Linked DNA regions of Desulforamulus hydrothermalis Lam5 = DSM 18033. The protein of the gene in region 2 interacts with the protein of the main gene of each other region in a pairwise test. Links are inferred from orthologs where the notes say so. Each region holds a gene or a part of one and is shown on either strand. Other genes may lie near its edges.

Region 1 (3,066 bases), on a different replicon or contig from region 2:
AAAATGCGGCCGGTCATGTGGGCAATAATATCCACATGTTCATTTTCCATGGCCCGCATAATCCGGCGGGTGATCTCTTGCTTGCTCTGCTTAAAACCGGTGTGTACCGAAGCAATTACCACATCCATAGTTTCTAATATTTCATCCGGGTAATCTAACTCACCGTTGGGCAGGATGTCTGCCTCCACCCCTGTGAGCAGGGTAAAATCTTCCATTTGTTCATTCATTTCCCGGATAAGCCGGTGCTGTTCCTGCAGCCGTTCTATTTCCAAGCCCCTGGCAATCTTGAGGGAACGGGAATGGTCGGTAATGGCCGCATAGGCATAGCCCTTTCGGCGGCAAAGCTGTACCACATCCGCCAGTTGCAAAGCCGAGTCACTCCAGGTGGTGTGAATATGCAAATCCCCTTTAATATCACCCAGTTCAATAACAGCGGGCAGCCGGCCGGCCCGGGCCGCCTCTACTTCACCCCTGTCCTCCCGCAGTTCCGGCGGTATATATGTCATTTGCAGGGTTTCATAAATGTCTTGTTCATGTTGTATGGGCAGGTGTTGCCCGGCCTGGTTAAACAAACCCCGGTGGTTCAGGTGCAAGCCTTGTTGTTGGGCAATTTCCTGCAATTTGGCATAATGGGCTTTACAACCCGTATTACGGTGCAAAGTGGTTATGTAGGCCGCCGGGTCTGCCACCTGCAGGTCCACTGCCAGCCCCCACCAGGTATTAACAACCATGCGCTGACTCTCTTGCCGCACCACTTCTTTCACCCTGGGATAGGCGGCCATGGCATGCAGCACTGTTGCCGGATCGTCGGCCGCAACCACCAGATCCAGATCACCTACTGTATCTCGCCAGCGGCGGGTACTGCCGGCCTCAGACACCGCCTTAACGCCCGGTAACAGTTTAATGAATTCCTTTAATTCAGCCGCCAATTCCCGGGCTACCGACAGCCGGATACTGTTCTGGCGGTTACGCATCATTTCAATGCCATGCAGAATATCTGATTCCAGCTTGGCGCTAAATCCTTTTAAGGAACGCACCTTGCGTTCCTTGGCGGCTTGTTCCAGCTCAGTCAAGTCGGTAATTGCCAATTCTTTAAACAAGGCCCTGGCCCGCCCGGCCCCGATCCCGGGCAGCTGCCTAACAGCCAACACACCGGCCGGAATCTCCTTTAGAAGTTCCTGGTGTTTGGCCAGTTTTCCTGTTTCAATAATTTCTTTTATTTTAGCTGCTATGGCCTTGCCGATGCCCGGCACCTGGGAAAGCTTGCCGCTCCGGTATAATTCCTGCACCGGCTGCTCCAGACGAGCCAGTGCCTTGGCCGCCCGCCGGTAAGCCCGCACTTTAAAAAAATCCTCGCCTTTGATTTCCAGCAAATCAGCCAGCTCGCTGAAAATCCAGGCAATCTCAAAATTTTGCATGGACACCGCTCCGTTTTTGTAATAATTATATATTTTACAAATTAACGTTATCTTATAAAAAGACTGTTCATGAAAAATAAAACTCATGATTGCTCATGAGTTGCCGGAGTTATCATTGGCAGGATCCATCATTTGCAGCAGGTTATTGTACTGCTCCTGCAATTTAAGCAGTTCATCCACCAGGTTAACAGCGGTTAATACAGCCAGTTTATTAGCAGACAGCCTGGTATTGCGCTGGCTTATTTCATACATTTTTTTATCAACAATTTGTGCCACTTTAATCATGTATTCCGGGGATTCATTGCCCTTTAAGGTGTAGTACTCACCAAAGATCTCGACCTCCACCCTGTTAGTAACATCGGACATGAAACGTACCTCCCCCAACCTTTGCTGTTTGTTAATTCGCTGTCAACCTGCAAAATCCTGCATTTATTACAATTATCCAGGCAAATTAGTAAAATCCGGACAGGCGCCGGCCCAAGCGGACCGGCAAACCTGTTGAAACCGACAACGGAGTGAAGGCCTGTGTTTTACTGTCTTAACACCGCCCCTGTTTGGGCCGTCAGGGAATTGGTAATGCGCTGCATCTTGTCATTGATTTCTTCGTCGGTGAGGGTTCGGTCGGGGGCCTGGAATACCATGCTGATGGCTACACTTTTGTAACCCTCCGGTACCTGGGAGCCCTGGTAAACGTCAAAAATATCCGCATGTTTGAGCAGGTTGCCCCCGGCTTTTTTAATGACAGACAACAACTCGGCAGCCAACACTTCCTGTTTTACCAAAACCGCTAAATCCCGTTCCACCAAGGGAAATTTAGGTAAACCCCGGTACTGCTTAATTGGACGCTTAACCAGAATCAGCTGCCGCAAATCCAGCTTCAGTGCCACAGCCCGCTGGGACAGCTCGTAATTTTCAATAACGTCCGGGTGAAGCTCACCCACAACACCCAGCAGTTGACCGTTTATTTCAATACGGGCACACCTGCCGGGGTGGAAGCTGGGGTCCTGGTGACGGGCAAATACTGTTTCGGTAAAGCCCAGAGAAGCCAATAATTGTTCCGCCACTCCCTTCATAAAGAAGAAATCCATGGGCAAAGCCGGCTGGTTCCAGGTTCGAGGCCGCTGGCCAACGGCCACCGCAGCTAACACCGGTACTTCCTCCGGCAACGCCTGACCCTCTACCGGATAAAAGACCCGCGCAATTTCAAACAAAGCACCGTACTGCACCTGGCGGTGCAAATTGCGTTGCAACACTTCCAACAAACTGGGCACCAGCACGGTACGCATCACCGACTGTTCTTCGCTGAGAGGGTTCTGCAGCCTGACAGCGTTGCGGAAAGGGCTGTCCGCCGGTAAATTCATTAAATCAAAAATGCGGGGGTGAACAAAACTATAGGTAACGGTTTCATAAAAACCGCAGGCGGTCATGACATCCCTGATCTCCCACAGCAACTGCTGTTCCGGTGTCCGCCTGCCCTGGGTAGAAGCTCCGAAGGGCAGGGTTTCAGGAATCCGGTCAAAGCCGTAGATACGGGCCACTTCCTCTACCAGATCCCATTCACCGGTAATATCCGGCCGGCAGGTGGGAACGGTAACCAGTAAGTCATCGCCCTGCTCCTGCACCCTGAATTGCAAACGCTGCATAATAT
Region 2 (3,315 bases):
TGACAACCGTATTTTTGTAACCGGATTCTTTAGCAATATTTTATTGGCAGCCGGTTTAGCTTACATTGGCACTAAATTGGGCGTGCCGCTCAGTACAGCGGCGGTGGTGGCCTTTGGTGTCCGTTTATTCCAAAATCTCGCCATTATTCGGCGGCATTTATTAAAAAAATAAAGCATTTTTGGCTGTTACATAAAAGGGAATTTCTATTCTATGTTGAATTTTACATTTTAAGTAAACAGTTGCCTGGGAGGTGCCTGGCTTGGCCAGGAAACATATAATTGGTGGACTGGATATTGGTACCACCAAAGTGGTATCAGTAATCGCTGAAGCCGGCCTGCACGGTCACCCTGTGATCAAGGGGTGGGGAGAGTGTGCCGCCCTGGGGATCCGTAAGGGCGTGGTTATTGACAAAACCTCATTAGGCAAATCCATTGCTCATGCTGTGGGTATGGCACAAGCCATGGCCGGCCTGAGTATTAAGGAATTTTATTGTTCGCTGCCGTATGCCAGTCAACCGGCGGGAACTTGTGAAATCACGGATGTTCAATTGTATGAAGCTATAGCCATGGCAGGAGTGACAATTCGCCAAGCATTTTCCTCAGTTATTGCTTCCGCCGAAGCAATTTTAAATCATACGCATAAGCACATTGGCACGGTGTTAATAGATCTGGGGGGGGCACTGACCGGTTTGGCTGTTTATAACCAAGGAGAGCCGGTTTTAACCCGCATGCTGCCTGTCGGCAGTGAACATATCACCAGTGATTTGGCACTGTGTTTGCGAACCTCGCTCAGCGAAGGGGAACGCATTAAGCGGTCCCTTGGTTTGCTCAGACCGGATTCTTCCACGACGCTGACAATCAGCGGTGTCGGAGGGCGGGCAAACAGGACGGTGCCGGCTTGTACAGCCAGTGATATTATAAAATCAAGAAGCCAGGAAATTTTTGAACTGGTTTATCAGGCATTAAGCCAACATGTTAGGCTTGCCTCGTTAACGGGGGGGGTTATTTTAACTGGAGGTGGGTCTTTATTAAAGGGAATAGTGGATTTGGCCGCTTGCCAGATGAATTGCCCGGTGGCAGTGGGTCATCCTGTCAAATTGGCTATGTCTCAGGAGGAGTGGGGCAGCCCCGTATATGCTTCAGTCTTAGGCATGGTGCTCTACGGCGCCAAAGGAAGCACCCGCCGCACAGGAAACCAAACCGGATGGCGTGAAGTAATAAGCAGGTTTATATAAGTGAACGGCTTGACGGCAAAATACGGAGGAGGATAATCATGCTTGATTTTGAATTAGATCTGGATAATTTTGCGAACATTAAAGTAATCGGTGTTGGGGGCGGCGGGAATAATGCGGTCAACCGTATGATCAGCGCCGGGTTAAAAGGTGTTGAGTTTGTCGCGGTTAACACAGATGCTCAATCATTGTTCTTGTCCCAGAGCAACCACAAAATACAGATAGGTACTAAACTGACGAAAGGTTTAGGTGCCGGCGCCAACCCGGAAATCGGCTGTAAGGCGGCAGAAGAAAGTCGGGACGAAATAATGCAGGCTCTTAAGGGAGCTGATATGGTTTTTGTTACCGCCGGTATGGGCGGTGGCACCGGTACCGGAGCAGCTCCGGTGGTGGCGGAAATTGCCAAAGAACTGGGTGCCTTGACGGTTGGCGTTGTTACCAAACCCTTTACGTTTGAAGGCAGAAAAAGGTTAACCCAGGCGGAACAAGGGATTGAAAACTTAAAAAGCAAAGTGGATACCTTAATTACCATTCCCAATGACCGGCTGTTGCAAGTTATTGATAAACATACCTCCATTGTGGAAGCTTTTCGCATAGCCGATGATGTATTGCGTCAGGGTGTGCAGGGCATTTCCGACCTAATTGCCGTACCCGGCTTGATTAACCTGGATTTTGCCGATGTCAAGACCATTATGAAGGATACCGGCTCGGCACTCATGGGTATTGGCAGCTCCACGGGAGAAAACCGTGCTACTGAAGCGGCCCGCATGGCTATTTCCAGCCCCCTGCTGGAAACTTCCATTGAGGGGGCGCGAGGTGTGCTGTTAAACATTACCGGTGGTTCCTCCCTGGGCTTGTTTGAGGTTAACGAAGCGGCAGAAATTATTGCCCAGGCTGCTGATCCGGAAGCAAATATTATTTTTGGTGCCGTCATAGACGAAAGAATGAACGAAGAAGTAAGGGTGACGGTGATTGCCACCGGGTTTGACCATCATGTGCCCGCAAGAAAAGAAAAGAAAAAGCCCGACATGGAAATTAAACCCTTTGCCGGGCAGGACGACCTGGACATTCCTGCTTTCCTGCGCCGACGCTAAGACAGCAGTCTGCCCCCCTAAATAACAGGGGGGTTGTTTTTTGGGACAGAGGTTTAGCAAAACTGCCGGGAGGTTTTGTGATCTTTGCCGACGACTTTGGCAGGGGATTTATAGTGTTTTTTTGTAGCGGATAGCCTGAATGCACCGGGGCAAAATAATTAAGAGAAACAGCCGGAGGTGATGTAATGAAAAAACCACCAGCCAATCAAGAAAGTTTGACCCGTAAAGAAGCGCTGGACAGGGTAAGGAGCCAGCAGCGATTTATTGATCCCAACCGGGGGCCGGCTCGTAAAGATGCAAACCGCCATGATATTAACGATCCTTTAAATTAAGATGTTTGTATTTACTTAAAAAAATGTAAAACCGGCTCTGAAAATAATGGAATTAATTACCATATATTTACATTTTTTTCTAACCCTGGCGTTGTATAATACTGCCAGGGTTTTTTATTGCCGGTAGTGATGGAATATTTAATTTAAACAAGCCATATGATGGTACTAATCAGCCTGTGTAATAACGGGGTAGACATAAATGAGACAAGTGGTCTACTTAGATGAAATTATTCTTGTTAACCTGGTAATGAACTTCACTGTACTCTGGTTAACTTCCAGATTAAACGTCACCCCTGCCGGTTCTCCGGTCAGATTATTAAGTGCTGCGGCTATAGGTTGTCTTTATGCCCTGGCAATTTTTGTTCCCGGGTTTAACCTGGCAGGCAGTTTTTGGGCTAAATTGTTGACTGCCGCGTTGATGGTTCTAATAGCCTTTGGCTATACTTCTTGGCAAAAATTTATGCGTAATTTTCTTTGGTTTATACTGATTGGCTTTACTGTAGGCGGCATTGCGGCGGGATTGCATTATTTGGGGCAAAACATAACGGTGGTGCAATTTAAAGGCCCCCTGGCGGACATGAGTTACCATAAATGGCTGATCTTAACTTGTACGGTACTTTGCTGCCTTGGGGCCGGGAAGTGGGGGATTGACAGCCG

Evidence for each region.
Region 1: the proteins of ftsZ (region 2) and zapA interact in binary tests that used the Bacillus subtilis proteins (3 or more experiments, as listed by UniProt). The link is inferred for Desulforamulus hydrothermalis Lam5 = DSM 18033 from one-to-one orthologs.

What each region holds. Positions count from the first base shown.
Region 1 is NZ_CAOS01000003.1:206,923-209,988, forward strand. Bases 149-2,889 are described here. They hold zapA (cell division protein ZapA), read right to left. Parts: upstream 1,785-2,889; coding sequence 1,512-1,784; downstream 149-1,511. Other genes in these bases: polX (DNA polymerase/3'-5' exonuclease PolX), read right to left, coding at 149-1,418; pheT (phenylalanine--tRNA ligase subunit beta), read right to left, coding at 1,949-2,889. Also shown: more of polX, read right to left, coding at 1-148; more of pheT, read right to left, coding at 2,890-3,066. UniProt on the Bacillus subtilis protein: Activator of cell division through the inhibition of FtsZ GTPase activity, therefore promoting FtsZ assembly into bundles of protofilaments necessary for the formation of the division Z ring.
Region 2 is NZ_CAOS01000012.1:43,528-46,842, forward strand. Bases 310-3,299 are described here. They hold ftsZ (cell division protein FtsZ), read left to right. Parts: upstream 310-1,273; coding sequence 1,274-2,326; downstream 2,327-3,299. Other genes in these bases: DESHY_RS09560 (cell division protein FtsA), read left to right, coding at 310-1,235; DESHY_RS14285 (hypothetical protein), read left to right, coding at 2,512-2,658; spoIIGA (sigma-E processing peptidase SpoIIGA), read left to right, coding at 2,858-3,299. Outside these bases: DESHY_RS09555 (small basic family protein), read left to right, coding at 1-172; more of DESHY_RS09560, read left to right, coding at 252-309; more of spoIIGA, read left to right, coding at 3,300-3,315. UniProt on the Bacillus subtilis protein: Essential cell division protein that forms a contractile ring structure (Z ring) at the future cell division site. The regulation of the ring assembly controls the timing and the location of cell division.